DNA from 2 places in the Laceyella tengchongensis genome. Region 1 is predicted to be linked to the other one. Evidence: a T-box and tRNA genes for the amino acid it is inferred to sense, from the RefSeq annotation. Region 1 holds a T-box; the other holds one or more tRNA genes.
What was found. The T-box of region 1 lies ahead of metG (methionine--tRNA ligase). A T-box ahead of a tRNA ligase gene usually reads a tRNA of that ligase, here a tRNA-Met.
Positions count from the first base shown of each region.

Region 1 (9,219 bases):
CTTGTTCTGGCTGATATCGGTTTATGATTCATCGACTGCATCCTTTCCCACACGTTCCAATGCTTGGAATAGCTCTTCTCTAGTAATGCACAGCACTTGTAAACGGCGATAAAATTGCTTGGCATTGCCGTACCCGATGCCGAGCAACTCTGCGATCTCCCGCCTTAGCTCGCTGGAAGCAGGCTGTCCCACAAACCCCAGCTCAATGTATTCTTCCCAAGTAAGAGGAGGTTCATCACGCGGGTCCGCCCATTCGGTGCGAACAGACCCTAGCGCTGCCCTGATGGCGTCTGGGCTAGCATGCTCCACCCCGATCTTTCGTTTGCCGCGAGCCTCGTGCTGGGCCAAGAAAGCGTGCTTGACCCCTTCTATTTCCCGAGAAATAATGCGGCGAATCCGCTCGCCCGCATGATCGGGATCAGTAAACACAATCACGCCCCGGCTCGCCTGGGCCCGCTTGATCTGCGCCAAGACTTCCTCTCCAATCGCCGATCCCCGCGTCTCAATGGTGTCCGCATCCAGCGCTCGCTTGACTGCCAAGGTGTCGTTTCGCCCTTCAACAACAATGACTTCTTTCAATTTCGCACTTGCCAATGACTGTACCTCTTTCTTTACGGCAACTTAAACAACCGTTTTGCATTCTCCTGTGTGGCTTGAGCCAACTCCTCAAAAGTTATGCCCCTAAGCTCCGCAATCGCCTCAGCCACCAATCGCACATACCCGGTTTCGTTCCGTTTGCCCCGGTAAGGGTGTGGCGCAAGATATGGGCAATCCGTTTCCAACAACAGCCGATCCAAGGGGACGTTCCGGGCAATTTCTTTAGGCAATGTGGCGGTTTTGAATGTGACGGGACCACCCAATCCAATCATGAAGTTAAGCTGCAAGCATTCCTCCATTATCGCCAAATCCCCACTAAAGCAGTGCATGACTCCGCCCACTTCGTCTGCCCCCTCTTCCTTGAGGATTCTCACTACATCTTCGTGGGCATCGCGGTCATGAATGATGATGGGATAGCCTGTATCGCGGGCGATGGCAATCTGTCTGCGGAACACTTCCGCCTGCACATCGCGCGGCGAGTTGTCCCAATAATAATCCAATCCCATTTCCCCCAACGCCACCACTTTGGGATGCTGGGTCAATTCTCGAATCCAAGCTAAATCTTCCTCTGTGCAATCTTTGGCGTCATGCGGATGCCAACCAACTGCCGCGTAAATGAAATCATACGCTTCCGCCAATTCCAAGGTCGTGCGGATCGTTTCACGGTTGTAACCGACATTGACAATCGTCTGTACACCGAATTCTTCACGCGCCCGTCGGATCACTTGGTCGCGATCGTCCGCAAACTTCGGATCGTTAAGATGAGCATGGGTGTCAAACAACATAACTGCGTTAACCTCCTCATTGAATCAATCTCTTTATAGAAAACCAATCAACGGGCCTTAGCTAACGGGGCCGAACAGCGGGAACGGGTCTTGCCAGGCACAATTGATGTCATGCCTGGCAAGACCCGCCTTCTAATTTTTCACCGCGATGGCCACGAGCCGGCGTCAATGCGCCAAACTTGTCGTCGCTGGCGCCTTAGGGTCCGCGGTTGCCACCGGATCTCCCGGCAAGAGGCGCATCCGCTTCACCGGCAAAACCACGACATCGGCGCGGCCCACGATCTCATTCAGTGATACCGGCCCGATCATGCGGCTATCTTTGCTGTTGTTGCGATTGTCTCCCATCACATACAAAGAATTGGCGGGAACGGTAGTGGGTTTATAGTTCGTTCCTTCGTTCATCGGCCCGTTAATGTAAGGCTCGTTCAACGCGATACCATTACGGTAAACCTTGCCGTCTTTAATTTCGATCCGGTCCCCCGGCAATCCGATCACCCGCTTGATGAAATCCCGTTCCTCCGCAGTGTGGAAGACAACGATATCACCATACTCCGGCGTGCTGACCCGATAGATCCATTTGTTTACAATCAGCAACTCTTCCCCATCTAGGGTCGGTTCCATCGAAGCCCCATGCACTTCATACGGGGCAAATAAAAACGTGCGGATAACCACGGCGATGACGACGGCCACCAAGATGGCAGCAATCCATTCCAATACGGTCATCCAAGAATTGGACGAGCTTTTGGTCTCTGACATTCATAGCCCTCCTGTAACCAGTTCTGGCGCATGTTCGTTCTGGTTTGCGGTCAGCGGGAGCCGACGGCCTCTTGTCCCGTGAGTAACTTGGTATGTTTGATCGGCAACACAACCACATCGGCGCGGCCCACCACCCGCGACAGCGGAATAGCTCCCAGATCGCGGCTGTCCCTGCTGTTTTCACGATTGTCACCCAACACGTATAGCGAACCCTTCGGAACCACGGTCGTCCGGGCATCGTCCCGGGTGTATGTCGTCCCTTGGATATAAGGCTCGTTCAGCATCTTTCCGTTTCGATACACCTTGCCTTTCTTGATCTCAATCCGGTCTCCCGGCAAACCGATCACTCGCTTGATGAAGTCGCGCCCTTCTTCGGCATGAAACACGACAATATCTCCATAAGCTGGTTCATGCATGCGATACGACCATTTGTTCACGATGATTTTCTCGTCATTTATCAATGTGGGTTCCATCGATGCGCCATGCACATCATAAGGACTAAACAGGAAAACCCGAATAATCCCGGCGATCACCAGCGATACGGCAATGGTGCCCACCCACTCAAAGGTGGATCGAACCGCAGATGAGCTTTTCTTAATCATTGTGACCTCCTTATCCAAGCGAAAATCTTGCAAGGGCATGTAGGCTGATCGGTGGAAGCCGCCCCCTTTCCCTAATGGGACGATGAACGAGCAAAAGAAGGGGGTCACCGGTATTCGGCACGGGAACCTGACCGTGTCCGATTGCAGCACCGAAACGGCGGTTCCCCCCGCTAGATTCGGTCTACTTCACTTTGGAGCCGTTAGAAATATCGCCCGACACAGTCGCTAGCACCAAGCGATCTCCTTGAGAAGCCGCCAAAATCATGCCTTGGGACAGCTCGCCGCGCAGTTTGACCGGCTTCAAATTCGTTACGCAAATCACCTTTTGCCCCACCAACTCTTCCGGACGGTAATGCTCGGCAATGCCCGAAACCACTTGCCGTTTCTCTTCTCCCAAATCGAGTTGCAACTTCAACAGGCGATCCGCTTTAGGCACGCGATCCGCTGCGACAACTTCCGCCACCCGTAAATCTACTTTGCCAAAATCTTCGATGCCAATGATTCCTTCCATCTCTTTTTGTTCCTCCCGTTTTGCCTCTTTTTGTTTTGTGTTCCGATCCTCTGCGGCCGGAGTTGCTGAAGTGGTCATCCGATAAATGGCTTCAATCTCCTCTTTCGCATCCAAGCGCGGGAAAATCGGATTTCCTTTTTTCGTTTGGGTTCCCGGACGCAATCCGCCAAACGCGGCCAAGCTTTCCCATGAAGTCTGTGGGCCTTCTTCCAAGCCCAATTGCGCCCACATCTTGGACGGGGTTTGCGTCATGAACGGCTGGATCATGATGCTGACCATTCTCAGCACCTCAAGCAGATGATATAGCACTGAACCGAGGAGATGGTGCTTGCCTGGATCTTTAGCCAAGTTCCACGGCTGGGTTTGTTCGATGTACCGGTTCCCTGCCCGTACCAACTCCCAAATGGCGGTAGCGGCAACAGAGAATTGGAATTTATCCATCTCCGCTTCCACACGCTTGACCGTATTCAGCGCCAACTCCCGGAACGCCTCGTCGTATTCCGTAGCGCCTTCGACCATCTCCGGCACAACCCCTTGATGGTACTTTTCAACCATGGTCAAGGTGCGGTGCAATAGATTTCCCAAATCATTGGCCAAATCGGCATTCAGCCGTTCCACAAACGCTTCTGGGGTGAAAACGCCATCCGATCCAAACGGCACTTCTCTCATCAGGAAATAACGCATTGCATCCAAACCAAACCGCTCAATCAACGGAACTGGATCAATCACGTTTCCTTTGGATTTGGACATCTTCTCCCCTTGCACCAAAATCCACCCATGGGCGAACACTTTCTTTGGCAACGGCAGACCGAGCGCCATCAAAAAGATGGGCCAATAAATGGTGTGAAAGCGAACAATCTCTTTCCCAACCAAGTGCACATCCGCTGGCCAATATTTCTTATACTTAGCGTCATCGCCAACGCCGTACCCCAGCGCAGAAATGTAATTGGTCAACGCATCCAACCACACGTAAACGACATGCTCAGGATCGTCCGGCACTTTGATGCCCCAATCAAACGTGGTGCGAGAAATGCTCAAGTCTTCCAAGCCGGGTTTGATGAAGTTTTGGATCATCTCGTTTTTACGGGATTCCGGCTCAATGAAACCGGGATTCTCCTCATAGAAACGCAACAGGCGGTCGGCGTATTTGTTCATGCGGAAGAAGTAACTCTTCTCTTTGATTTTGCTAATGGGGCGGCCGCAGTCAGGACAAAGCCCATCCTGGACTTGCCGGTCCGTGAAAAACGCTTCGTCGTCCACACAATACCAGCCTTCATACTCACCGAGGTAAATATCTCCCTGCTCCAACAGTTGCTTGAAGATTTTTTGTACGACTCGCTTATGGCGCTCATCGGTGGTGCGGATGAAATCGTCATAAGAGATGTCGAGCTTTTTCCACAACTCTTTAATACCCGCAACGATCTCATCAACAAACGCTTTCGGTGTTTTGCCTTCTGCTTGTGCCTTTTTCTGGATTTTCTGACCATGTTCATCCGTGCCGGTCAAGTACATGACGTCGAAACCCCGAAGTCGTTTGTACCTAGCGATCACATCTCCAGCTACAGTAGTGTAAGCATGACCGATATGTAGTTTGGCACTTGGGTAATAGATGGGTGTCGTAAGGTAAAAGGTTTGTTTCTGTTCACTCACTTTTTCCCCGCTCCTTTCAAATACAATATAAAAAATCCCGCCCACATAGTTGGGGCGAGATTGTTTCACGCGGTACCACCCAATTTCAGCGTCGCCTAACAAGCATGGCGATGCCCTCATTCAAAACCCCTAACGCGGGTTCACGTTCTTTCCTACTCTGATCAGCATTTCAGAAAGAATTCTCCAGGGCCATCTTCATTAGCTTCGGCTATGCTGGCTTTCACCTGATCCAGCTCTCTGGCGATAGCACCCACTAACTACTCTTCCCCTTCACAGAAGCTCATAGGTATACGAACTTTTCGCACTTCACTATTATACATCATTCTATTTCGGCCGCTCAAGCATCGACACAATTAGTTTAACCGTTCTGTTGGTTTTTTATTACATTTTTTCTGTAACCTGATGCCTGACTACGTCCCCCGCTGCTTCCCTAACGGCGGTCGTAACGCACCGCAAACGGAGTTTCATGCTTTTTCAGTTTGCCGTCCCGTGCTAGCCGCTCCAATTCTTGTTTCAATCGAGTCACATCCCAAGAAAGACCACACTCCCGGTTCACCAGGGTCACGGTGGGCACCAAATCCGTTTCAAACACAGGCAAGGCTTCCAGCAGACAGGAAACCACTTTGTCATCTTGGGCTTCAGCGAATTGCTTCAGTTCATCAAACGGATTGGACAAGTGTGGGCTACGGGTGTAAGCACAACGCACACGGATGAAGATGGTACGCCCAAACACCGCCGAAGAGACAAAGGTGTCTCCAGAACGGAGGTACGGTAGCCGTTTGCCCTCCTCCGGGGTCAAATCGGTCTCTTCCCGCAACGTGGCGATATCGGTACCCCTGACCGTCCGGAAGACAAACTTGGTGTTGAGCTGGGCAGTGATCGTCTCATCCAACAGCGTGGGCCGTTGTGTGGCCAACACAAGAAACACCCCGTATTTTCTTCCTTCCTGTGCAATTTCCTTTAAAATGGATTTGGCCGGAGAATCCAGCGCTTTGGGGGCGAAGTTATGCGCTTCGTCAGTCACCACCACAAATGGGGGAAAGAAACGCCCCTCTTCCCCGTTCATTCTAGCATCTTTGTATTCACGCCGTTTGCGGTAGAGGGAGCCGATCACATACGTGGCAAACACTTGCAACACCCATGTGCTTCCTTGCACCACCACCAGCTTCCCTTGCTCCAAGCCCCGTTCGATCGCTCGGATATCTTGTTGGAACAATCCCGCTTTTTCCAAGCGTTGCAACCGCCAATGAACTCCTTTGACAGAGGACGGCGGCAAAGTGCCAAACTGATTTAACAACTTTTTGAGGTCATGAATCCGCTGGACATCGGTAGGAGTGAGTTCGGGATTCTGCAACTGGCGGTCAAGCCCCTGTTTGCCCTCTTCCAACGCCTGTACCAAGTTGCTAACGCGGTCGCTAAACGAGATAAAGGAATCGCGTTTGCGGTGTAACATCTGAATGACATTGACCATGGCGTCTGACAATTGGCTTCCAGCGGCCCCCAACAATTCTGTCACATCACGGGTCGACAGATCCGAGAAAGAGATCCCAACATCGCGCCCAATTTGCACCGCAGTATAGCAATCGGTAAATTGGATCCCTTTGTCTTCCATTCCCGGGGTGCGCTCACTGAAATCCATTTCAAAATGGGGATCGAATACCATCGTGGGAATCCGTAGCTTCATCAGTTCCTCCAACATCACCCGCAACCCAAACGACTTACCCGAACCCGATCCGCCAAACACCCCAATATGCGGATATTGCTGCATCGTCTTAATGTCGAAAATGAAAGGAACCCCCCATTGTGGACGGAGTTGCCCTTGTTCCATAATCATAACCTGGTCTTTCAAATCTGGAGAGATGGTGGCCCCCATCGACTCCGTTCCCCGAATCTCTCCTAACAGCATCCCTTCTTCCGGGGAGGATTTCACCAACAGGCTCCGCACCTCTTCAAACTTCGGCAATCGAACCGCACAACCCGTCCGCACCGGATGGGGGGCTTCCTCGTATAGCCGCAATTTCGCCAGATTGATTTCATCCGACTCGATGTCATATCCGATTTGTTCCAACGTTTGGATCACTTGAGCATCGACCAAAGACTTATCCAAACCCATGGGTATCAAGCGGTTGTAAGACATCGATTCGACCACTTCACCCCGCGGATAATCCAACTGCGCATCTTCAACGACCAAAATCTCATTGATGCGAAACTTGCGATCCCGCGATACGATATAAACTTCTTGTTGTGTGGTTACGCCTACAACTTGCATCGACTTCTCCCTCTCCTTCTAAATCATGCGGTCACTTCGCTTCATCGACAACAAACGGTGCCGCAAATCGGCGTCAATATATTGTTCCACCATCGTCTCCACCAATGGATTGGTCACCCGCACCTGATTGTCCACAATATCCAACCAAAACGGGATGCCACGTCCTTGTTCCGGCGTCAAGCTATAAATCAGCCTGACCAGAGCCAGCCGCTCCTTTCCTTGCGACATTAAGCCGTCCAGTCCGATCGGTTGCGGACTCCGAGATGAGCGAAACGCCATTTTCCACATCTGGCTCCCCGCCGGGCTCCACCCTTCCCACTCAAACGCTTCACCCGGTTTCAGTACACCGTACAGCAAATCGCGGTCCGACCAAGCAGAATACTCCGGAAACAACTCGCGCACCAATCCCCTTGTGCCAATCTCTTCCGATACCCCGATCATGAGCGTGCCCTTTTCCTCAGCCAACTGGGCCAAGCGTTCCCAACTTTCAGCGTCATCGATCCAGAAATGGAGAAGCGACCCATCCATTAACACCACACGCGGTTCCCATTCTAACACAGCCTCCCGCGCCACTTTTAATTCCAATTGCGACAAGAGCGTCCCCCGCTTTTTGGCTTCTCTGGCTGCTTGTCCATCCCCGGCCTCTTCTTCTTCCAACAGCGGCGTGTATACGTCAGCGGCCCACTTTTCTTCCCCTCGCGTACCCTTGGCCAAGGCCTGAAACACAGACAGGGTTCGCATTTGTGAACCTTTGGTGGAGTTGACTGAACCATCTACCCCGATCAAGGCTCCCCCTTGCAAAAAATCGCGCAATTCCCCGTCAGGCCATTTATCAATCTGGTGGAATGTGCCCACTTTGTGCAATCGCTCCCTAATTTTGTGCTCATCAAATGCCTCTTCGGGATAAAGGGCCCGTAGCGATTGGTTCAATTTCTTCAATTTTTCTTTCAGTTCTTCTGAGACCGGCAACATTCCGCATCCCTCCTATCCTCTATTGTTGAGCATGATTCCAGCGAAGGCAACCGATTTTTCCCATCAACTATCTGCTCCACCACACAAATGCAACTATTTATATTGTCAATACATTTCATACCAATGTAAAACTTTTTCGCTGTCAAATGTAACATATCAATTAACATGATTAAGGAATTTTCTATAAAAATCCTCTTATTATATTGACTGTTATGGGAATGGTTGGTATGATGAACTTAGCGTCAATGTCGAAATTTGACGTCAATTTACAGATAAAAAAACCAAAACCAAACACCAAAGCTGAGAGGGGATTCAAACATGTTGAAATCCACAGGCATCGTACGCAAGGTTGACGAATTGGGTCGTGTGGTGATTCCGATCGAATTGCGTCGAACCTTAGGAATCGGCGAAAAAGACGCCTTAGAAATCTATGTTGACGGTGAAAGAATCGTCCTTAAAAAATATGAGCCGGCTTGCATTTTCTCCGGTGAAGTTGATGAAACCATCCGCTACAAAAACAAAGTAGTCAGCAAGAAATGTGTAGAAGAGATGTATCTTATGATTAAAGGTGAAAAAGTGACGGTTGAATAATCTTATCCCTTAAACAAAATATTTCTCCATTCTCTCATGCATTTCATGTTGATACAAGCTACACAACCTTATACATAACAGACATCCCGCATGGGAAATGGCTTAGTTCATACTAAGACGAAATTCTAAATATTAAACCAATTCATGTCGCATTGACATAGCGGGTTCAATCGACATACAAGGCGAGATCGCTTGGGAAAGGGCGGTCTCGCTTTTGTTTTCTTTTCCTAGTGATCGCCTCGTCGCGCATAAAATGAGCGGAAAACGGGTTTCATCGCGAGCCTTCGACAAACGACAGGGACCCCTCCCACTAGGAAAGAGTCCCTGCCCGGTGATTGATTACCCTTGTTCGATGATTTTTTTGATTTGGTCCTTTAACAGCTCCGATTTCGTGCCAAACACTGCTTGGAAGTTGCCTTTGCCGACTTGCACGACACCTGCTGCCCCTAGCTTTTTCAGCTGATCCTGATCCAATTTGCTTTCATC
Region 1 covers NZ_FXTU01000007.1:130,080-139,298, forward strand. Annotated here, with positions in the region: gene rsmA (16S rRNA (adenine(1518)-N(6)/adenine(1519)-N(6))-dimethyltransferase RsmA) at 1-41, opposite strand, end outside; gene rnmV (ribonuclease M5) at 22-594, opposite strand; gene QQZ12_RS14075 (TatD family hydrolase) at 612-1,382, opposite strand; gene lepB (signal peptidase I) at 1,548-2,138, opposite strand; gene lepB (signal peptidase I) at 2,189-2,740, opposite strand; gene metG (methionine--tRNA ligase) at 2,922-4,946, opposite strand; T-box leader at 4,949-5,184, opposite strand; gene QQZ12_RS14095 (ATP-binding protein) at 5,332-7,170, opposite strand; gene QQZ12_RS14100 (DNA double-strand break repair nuclease NurA) at 7,189-8,142, opposite strand; gene QQZ12_RS14105 (AbrB/MazE/SpoVT family DNA-binding domain-containing protein) at 8,461-8,733, shown strand; gene nagE (N-acetylglucosamine-specific PTS transporter subunit IIBC) at 9,073-9,219, opposite strand, start outside.

Region 2 (9,219 bases), on a different contig from region 1:
TAATTACCTCATTCGGAATCGACAGGTTGCGCTGATGCCGCCGTAAATGGGACGCCGACTCTAATGTCGGTTGCTCGAGGCTGAGTGTGGTTTCATGGCGGGTTTTCATTTGTCGGGTAGGAAGGGAAAGGCGATAGACTTGTCCGGAGGCCAGGTCTCTCATATGCAAGCGATAAATGGGTGCATGAGAGCGAAAACGGCAGAAACCTTGCATTCGCATTATTTTGTCCACTTGCTCATAGGCCGCACACACATTTGTCAGCGCTTTGGCGCGCAATTGCATAAAAATCCCTCCTTGCCGTTGTAACCGCTTTATTACCCTCGTCAAGAGATATGTAATCCTCTTTTTTTGGGAAATTTCCGCATGGTGCGGTACAATGAAATGGGTAAGGTGGCGCATCAGCCCAACAAGTCGGAAAGAATGAACACATTGTTTGACAGGAGGAATGAAGCGTGGGACGTGTAGATTTGCATGTACATTCGACGGGATCGGACGGATTATTTTCTCCCTCCGAAGTGGTGAAATTGGCTAAGGAAGTGGGGCTTGCCGGCTTGGCGATCACTGACCACGACTCGGTCAGCGGAATAGAAGAGGCGTTATCTGCAGGACGCGAATGGGGTGTCCATGTAGTCCCGGGAGTTGAAATCAGCACGTTGTGGCAAGGGAAAGAGATTCATATGTTGGGATTACATATCGATTATCGCGACCCGTCTTTACTTGAAAAGTTGAAGCGGCAACGTGAGGTGCGACAGACGCGCAATCGCATGATGATCGAAAAATTAAATGAGTTGGGGATTGAAGTGACCATGGAGGAAGTCATGGCCAAGAAGAAAGGGGAGGGCCAAGCTGACAATGTGGGGCGGCCGCATATTGCTGAGGTGTTGATTGACAAAGGGATTGTACAATCAATGGATGAAGCGTTTGACCGATATTTAGGGCGGGATGGGCAAGCTTATGTAACGCCGCCGCGCATCAGCCCGATCGAAGCGATCCAATTGATCCACCAAAGCAAAGGGAAGGCCGTCATCGCTCATCCCGGATTGTATGAGCAAGACGACTTAATTCCTTTGTTGGTGGAAAATGGATTGGACGGCATTGAAGTGAACCATCCAGATCACACGGATGAAGCCAAACAGCGGTATGCCGAAATGGCAAAAACATTTGGGCTTTTCGAGACGGCCGGATCGGATTTTCATGGGGAACGGCACGGCTCGATGTACCATGCGATGCTTGGCACATGCACGGTGGATGAAGGGATTTTGACCAAGCTTTAAATCAGCTTCTTCTTCATCGACACGTGCGGGATACCCGCATCAACAAACGGCTCATCCATGACGTGATAGCCCAGCTTCTCATAAAACGGGATCACCGGCATTTGGGCGTGGAGGACGATCGCGTGGGCCTGTTCTTGGCGGGCTTGGGCTTCTAACGCTTCCATCAAGAGGCGCCCGGCGCCGCTGTGGCGTTTGGATGGTAGCACAGCGACCCGTTCAGCTTTGGCCACGTTAGGGTTAACCCACCGCATCCGGCAAGCACCCACCGGTTGCCCGTCCTCAAGCGCCACAAAATGCAACGATCGCTCATCATATTCATCTGATTCCCGCGTTTCAGGTACTTTTTGCTCTAGCACGAACACCTGGCGGCGAATGGCAAAAGCCCATTCCCTTTCCGTCGGTGTTTGAGCGATGATGACGGTGACGGCCATAGGACGACATCCTTTCGGATCAGATCATTTTTTCAACAGGAATGTTTGATGAATGCTCCAAGAGCCGTTTTCCAGCTGGTACATAAGGTGGAAACGGTCGATTTTCGATTCCAATTCAAATTGTCTCAACCGTAGGGTGCCATACACATCATGTAGCTCTTCTTCCGACATTTTCTGCCCAATGGTGAGATGTGGGATGTAATCATAAGGCATTGGAATGGGATCCAGCGAAGCACTGATCTGGTTGTGCAACGTTTCCAAAGGTTTGCTGTCTTTGATCGCCAGATAGATGGTATGGCTGGTAGGATAGAAATGGCTCACTTTGTGGAACTGGATGGTGAAGGGCTTGTTTTGCTTGGCGATTTCTTCTAATCTCTGGACCGCGTCTTCCACTTTTTCATCAGGCAGTTCGAACTTTTCCCGCAACGTGATATGGGGTGGAATGAGGCTGTAATGCGGGTCGTACCGCTTTCTATAGGAATTGACAAGGTCTTGTACGTGTTTTTGTGGAAAAACAGCAATGCCGAAAAACATAACACATTCCCTCCTTGAACAGAAAAATGGCGCATTTCTTATATTATATCTTTAAATTTTGGTTCACGCATCTTTTGTGGGCAATTGATTATGGTAAGATGGCTTATGGGAGGGAAACAAATGAGAAGAGTACACAGCAGTGAAGTGAAACGTACAGTGATGAAAAGCCTGGAAGACCGCGGAGTCAGTATCGAAGCAATTGCTGAAATTGTTCACGAAATGCAGAGCCCTTATAACCCGAATCTAACCATGGAGCAGTGCGTCGACAGCGTGCTGGCCGTGCTGAATAAAAGGGAATTGCAACACGCCATTCTAGTAGGAGTCGAGTTGGACCGCTTGGCGGAGCAGAATATATTGTCTGAACCGCTCTTATCCCTTGTCAAAGGGGATGAAGGGCTGTTTGGTTGTGATGAAACATTGGCCTTGGGCTCCGTTTTGGGCTATGGGAGCATTGCCGTCACTACCTTCGGTCACTTGGACAAGCATAAAATTGGGCTCATTCGCGAGTTGGACACCAAAAAAGGTGGGCGGGTGCAGACGTTTATGGATGATTTGGTCGCCAGCGTCGCGGCTGCAGCTTCAGGGCGTTTGGCTCACCGTCTGCGCGATGAGGAAGAGCGGGCTTCAGCCCAACAGCTGGATGGCTAAAGCAAGTAGCAGGCCTATAGATGCAAATAAGCCGTTGTCACAATCGACAACGGCTTTACCATTTGGCCGTGAGGAGGGAATATTGGTCGGCTCGTGAACAGTTAAGCCCGACAAGGTTGCTTGGGTTAATATAGCATATGCGGAAAGGGGCTGCCCGCTCTGGACGAAACGGAAAATGTGCATGCGCCCTTAGGCATGAAAAATGGAAAACAGTGAAAAATAAGAGATGAAAGGAGGAAAGCATGATGCAATGGGTATATTGGGCCAAATTATATGACAGCCGCTTTCAAGCGCGGTGTTTGGCAGCACGAATGCAAGAGGACTGGTGGCTGTACGGTTATGATAGCCCGGAGCGAGTGGAGGTGTTTCGCTCCAAAAAAGGGCGTTATGGAGTTCGTTATATTTGGGATAAAAAATCTTAAAAAAGGCCTTGCACTTTTGAAGAAATTGATGTACATTAATAAATGTCGCTGATGGTGATTAAAACAATTGATATCGCGGGGTGGAGCAGTCTGGTAGCTCGTCGGGCTCATAACCCGAAGGTCGCAGGTTCAAATCCTGTCCCCGCAACCAACTTGGAGCTGTGGTGTAGAGGCCTAACATGCCTGCCTGTCACGCAGGAGATCGCGGGTTCGAATCCCGTCAGCTCCGCCACTTCACCATCATGGGCCTATAGCTCAGTTGGTAGAGCAGTCGGCTCATAACCGATCGGTCACAGGTTCGAGTCCTGTTGGGCCCACCAACTTATCTAAAAACTACATATTTTCACTTGGGCAGTTAGCTCAGAGGGAGAGCGCTTCCTTGACACGGAAGAGGTCGTAGGTTCGATTCCTATACTGCCCACCAACCAAAACCCTTGCATATGTGCAAGGGTTTTTTGTTTGGTAGAGGAGTAAATCGCGTTTCTTTATGGTGACTTCGTTGAAGAGAGAGTTAATAAATATTGGATGAATTTATTATCCATATAAAACAATGAATTATAGAAAAGGATGTATGTAGTTATTGGAGGGATATGGAGTTCGACAATCTCTGATTGCATCCTGTATTGTGCATATATAAATCATACTCCTTAGTATATGCTGATTATAATAACTGCTTTGCAAAATAGGAGGTGCCAAAATGCTAAATGGAGATCCGAAGGTTGTTTATTTAACACTAGCGGCTGTCTTTTTCTTAATGATAGGCTAGGGATTAGAGCCTTATGTTCAATATTCGATTACAGTAGGTGTGTTGATTTCTTTTATCTTGATTGTTATCGCAACCATCCTTGCATTTAAAAACGCGCGCGGGAATAAGATTTGAACAGATACTGAAATAAAGGTATATATCTTTTCTAGGCTACTGCGCACTTTTGATAAAAATACTCAAATTCTGTTTTGAAGTGATGAAGTGAAAGAAGAGATAAAGACGACAGTAAGCATATGTATGGTGTGGGCTAAAGGCACAAAAAAGGTCTCCGCCGAGGGGGTGCGCTAGAATGGATCGACGGAGACGAGGAAGAGTTAAGTAAACCATTCATTGTGGGGATTCGAAGATAAGCGAGACAGTGCTATCCTCGAACGCTATTAAGTATAACATATTTATTCAATATGTTACAGTTTTTAATTGAGGAATGCATAAATTATTGATACTTATTTGCTCATAAATAGGAAATAAATACATGATGGCATCATCCATGCCCAGCACCCCTGAGGGCGAATGAAAGTAAAGGTGATTGGAAAGTTGGCGTTTTCGCTGATATGCATGCAGATGCGCTGGTGTTTGTGATGGTGGACGCTCTTCTTATTCACGGTGCGAGGCGACGAGGGTGGAGGTGGAATGTCTTCCCTGCTTGCGGGCGTGGTGAATCGCAGCTTCAAGGATCACGAGGGCGCGGATCAATTCTGTGTGGGAATGGAAGGCATGGATGGAAAAGCGGATGCCTTCCGGGCGCGGCAGATGGCGAATGTATAGATGGTGCCGCAGACAGTAGTCCACGATTTCCTCGTGGGCAAGGCCTTCTATACGGAAGCATACCAAACCGGAAGCGGGAAAGGCGAGGTCGGTGAACAGAGTGACACCCGGCAGAAGCAGAAGCTGCTGTTTGAACCAGGCGGCCAAATGATGGATCCGCGAGGTGATCGCGGGAAGCTGGTATTGCTCCAAGAGTTCTAAGCCGCGGGTGAGTCCGGCTACCAAGGCAATGTTTTTTGTAGAGCCTTCCATTTTTTGTGAATCCATCTTCCAGTCTATCTGCCCGTTAAGGGAAAAGCCGGTGATGGATTGATAGCCTGCTGCAAGGGGCCATAGTTGCTCAATGAGCTTGGCGGTGATATAGCAAGCCCCGGTGCCGGTGGGACCCAGCAACCACTTGTGGCCGGAGAGAGCATACGCATCGCAACCGATGGCTTTGACATCGACATTTACGTTTCCGGCGCTTTGCGCTCCGTCGATAAGGGTGAGCATGCGGTGGTCCCGGGCTAGTCGGCAAATGTCAGCGACAGGCAGGATGCGACCCGTGTTCCAGGTGACGTGGCTTGCGACGATCAGGCGTGTGCGTTGATCGATGGCATTTGCTAATGCGTCGATCAGCTCTTCATCTGTTTTGCCTTCGGGATCGACAAGGGTGACAAAGAGACCGTACCGTTTTGCGATGTTGAAGCATGGCACGAGACTGCTGACATGTTCGTGTGCGGTGACGATCATTCCATCTCCCTCTTGCCAAGGGATGCCGGCGATGATGGCATTCATGCTGAACGTGCCGTTTTCCGTCAGCGAGATTTCGCTAGGGTGGGCCCCTAACAGAGATGCCAGTTTCCGGCGGGCTTCCATAGAGACTGATTCGGTAACCAACCATGGCTTGGGAGATGGGGATTGAAGGGAATGGTTAGCTTGGGTGATCGCTTCATGTATCGGTTCCAAAAGCGGTACGCATGTTCCTATGTTAAAGTAGAGGCTGTCACCCAAAGGGGGGCATAGGTCTTGGAAGTGTGGCCAACGGGTTGGCATTCGGGCATCATCCTTTTTATATAACTTGAAATTCGTTGTTTATATTATATAAATTTGCAAATAGAAGAACAATTCGCTTTTTATATGAGTTGGTAAAGTGGTCGAAAAATGGTTAAAACATTAATAAAATCGTGAGAATTCATCATGTCTGATCTGATTCTGGAGATGCCACGCACAAAGCGTCCTTCTCCTGCAAGGGGAAGCAAACTAGAACGACTAGAATTCTAGCTGTTTTGCTGGGGATTCACCAAAAATTTTTCCATGTGATGGAGCGGACGCGTAGCCTCACCTTGGTGAAGCGGAGCTAAGGCATGTAGAGACAACCTCCTTTTTAAATGGTCATTTCCGGCGTAATGAGCGGGGAGGAGGGGCATACTGAAGCAAAAAAGGAGGTTGCCATGAACAACAATCAACAGCAAAGCAGATTGGAAGGACAGATTGAGGAACAGGCGAAATGCTCGCCGCGGATGGAAGAAGAGTGTCAGGATATTCGCATTCCCGCGCATCTGGTGGCGGAAGTGCAGGATGAGGAGCCGACGTCATCATGATTGACCGCTCCTGCCGTTACGGGGGAGCGGATAGCTAAGTTAATAAATGGATTGACAAAATATTATGTTTTCTCTAATATTAAAAAGAACCCCTGCTGATTGGACATGATGTGCCAACGGTTTAACCTATTCTTCTTAAGGTTAGACCAACGTCTTCAGATTTCCGCCAGAGGTATGCCCACCCTACGGGAAATAGCGTGCGTCCGTCGTGTCATCTCCAGCAATTATGATGTGAATACTCGGTTCAGCGATGAGTCTGTTTTGCGGTGAGGAAGAGCTAGCTTGTCAGCCAGCTCAGTGTAGACGAGCCCCTGCAGGAGCGAGATTTTTGAAAGCGGAGTCGCTTGTCGCTTAAGCAAACCACGGAACGCAGGCTCAAAAATCAGCTCCGGGCCACTTTGTCAACAAGTTCGAGCTTGCTCGCTGGGCAAGCTCGGTGTGTTCACACATCTTGGATTGAAAGGGGAACGTTTGGGTTGAGCATCTTAATTTTCAATCGCTTGCCTTATTATGATGTACCCTATGACAAATGGCTGGAGGACTTGAACGAACCGTTGGTGATCCTGACGGAACAAAAATTGGCGCCGGCGTTTCAGGCGAAAGCGCGCGCCTTATCTTTTGAAAATTATGACTATAACAATGCGGTTGAATTTGTCGCTTTACAGATGGCGAAAAAGAACCCATTTCGCCGGATTGTTGCTACTGCTGAGCGGGATATTTTGCGCGCGGCAAGACTTAGGGAGCATTTGGGGATCGAAGGCCAGTCGTTAGAGAGCGCGATCGCTTTTCGTGACAAGGTGAAGATGAAGACGTTACTCAAAGCGGCCAATGTAAAGGTTCCCCCGTTTGCTGAAATTACTTCGGTGATCGATTTGGTTCGTTTTATCGAAGCAGAGGGATATCCCGTCGTGGTGAAGCCAGTCGATGGCATGGGCTCTCGAAATACAACGATTTTGCATGACGACGAAGACACCATCGCCTATTTAACAGAGGGATTAACCCCTCATTTGGAAGTGGAGAAGTTTATCGAAGGTGAAATGTACCACATTGATGGTGTTGTGCTTGATGGAGTGATTGAGCTCTGTTGGCCTTCCAAATACTTGAACAACTGTCTCGCATTTCAGGAAGGGAAATATCTCGGTAGCTATCTGCTGGAGCCAGAAAATCCGCTTACGCCCCGTTTGCAGCGTTATGTTACGAACGTGCTTCATATCTTGCCCACGCCGCAATACACCACGTTTCACGCGGAGGTGTTCCACACCCCCGAGGATGAGTTGATATTATGTGAAATCGCTTGCCGGACCGGAGGTTCCCGCATTTGTGAAGAATACCGCCAAGCGTTTGATTTGGATCTGACCAAACTGGCGGTGCAAGCCCAATGCGGATTGGCCGTGACTGTGCCCGAGCAAGTGCGGAGCGGGCGGGGACCTAAGACGCAGATTGGTTTTATCGGCATCCCGCCGAAGCAAGGGGTTTTTCTCTCCGCCCCCAAAGCGGACGAGCTTCCTGATTGGGTGACGGAATACCGTTTGCTGGCGGAGCCGGGCCAATATTTTGATGGGCCGCATACCAGTGTGGATTATACGGTGACGTTGGTGGTGACCGGGGAGACCGAAGGGAAAGTGTTGGCGAGGTTAGAAGAGGTGGCTGACCTGTTTGAACGGAACACGGTCTGGCAATCAAAGTGACGTGAACAGCGTGATCTAACTGCAACAAAGATGCCTGAGCAGTTGAAAAAGGAGCCGGGCCCTTTTTCAACTGCTTAGGCTTTTTTATGGGCGGTGAATGCGGTTTTAGGTTTCATTCCCGCTCGTCATTGGCCGCGAGTGGCAAGGCTTCTGAGCTACCGAGCTCGGGAAGGTTTTCCACCCGGTTCAGTTTCTTTTTCATCGTCTCCGTTTGCTTGGTCGCTTGGCCGATCGTTTTGCTGGCCTCGTCCAACTTGCGCTGGGCCTTGGCCAAGGTGTCGCCAAACTTAAACAATTCTGTTTTTAACAGGCTCAACCATTTCCACGCTTCATTGGTGTGCTTTTGGATTGCCAGCGTGCGGAAGCCCATGTGCAGGCTGGTCAAAAAGGCGGACAATGTGGTGGGGCCGGTAATCGCGACTTTGTATTGGCGCTGGATATGCTCCCACAGTCCGGGCCGCCGTAAGATCTCGGCGTATAAGCCTTCAATCGGCAGGAAGAGGATGGCGAAGTCGGTGGTTGTCGGGGGATTGATGTATTTATCCGCTATTTTTTTGGCTTCTTGCTTAATCCGTGCTTCCAAGCTTTTCAATGCTTCTTGGGCCTGATCGGCTTGTCCCCGCTCTTGTGCTTCAGTGAGGCGCTGGTAATCGTCCAATGGAAACTTGGAATCGATCGGGAGCAACAGATGTGAGCGTTCCGCGTCTTTGGCGGGCAATTTGATTGCGAATTCGACATTCTCTTTGCTATTTTCTTTGACCGTGGCGTTTTTGCTGTATTGATCCGGCGTTAGCAATTGTTCCAAAATGTTTTCCAGCTGGATTTCCCCCAAGACTCCACGGTTCTTCACATTGGACAAGACTTTGCGGAGATCGTCGACGCCAGTGGCCAGATGGTGCATTTCCCCCAAGCTTTTATGAACCCGTTCCAATCGCTCACTGACCAATTGAAAAGATTCACCCAGCCTTTGTTCCAACGTTTGGTGCAATTTTTCGTCAACCGTCTGCCGCATCTGCTCCAGCTTTTGCTGGTTGGCTTCCTGAAGCTGGTTCAATTTTTCTTCCACTTTGTCTCGTAGCAGTTCCTGTTTGCGTTCGGTCATGATGG
Region 2 covers NZ_FXTU01000002.1:298,116-307,334, reverse strand. Annotated here, with positions in the region: gene QQZ12_RS05030 (hypothetical protein) at 1-283, opposite strand, end outside; gene QQZ12_RS05025 (PHP domain-containing protein) at 454-1,275, shown strand; gene QQZ12_RS05020 (GNAT family N-acetyltransferase) at 1,272-1,706, opposite strand; gene QQZ12_RS05015 (2'-5' RNA ligase family protein) at 1,731-2,240, opposite strand; gene QQZ12_RS05010 (phosphatidylglycerophosphatase A family protein) at 2,361-2,888, shown strand; gene QQZ12_RS05005 (hypothetical protein) at 3,131-3,310, shown strand; tRNA gene QQZ12_RS05000 (tRNA-Met) at 3,385-3,461, shown strand; tRNA gene QQZ12_RS04995 (tRNA-Asp) at 3,466-3,542, shown strand; tRNA gene QQZ12_RS04990 (tRNA-Ile) at 3,555-3,630, shown strand; tRNA gene QQZ12_RS04985 (tRNA-Val) at 3,660-3,734, shown strand; gene QQZ12_RS04980 (aminotransferase class V-fold PLP-dependent enzyme) at 4,671-5,789, opposite strand; gene QQZ12_RS04975 (hypothetical protein) at 6,275-6,424, shown strand; gene QQZ12_RS04970 (ATP-grasp domain-containing protein) at 6,901-8,112, shown strand; gene QQZ12_RS04965 (DNA recombination protein RmuC) at 8,225-9,219, opposite strand, start outside.
Region 2: it encodes a tRNA-Met, which carries the amino acid that the T-box ahead of metG (methionine--tRNA ligase) is inferred to sense. The anticodon was not compared.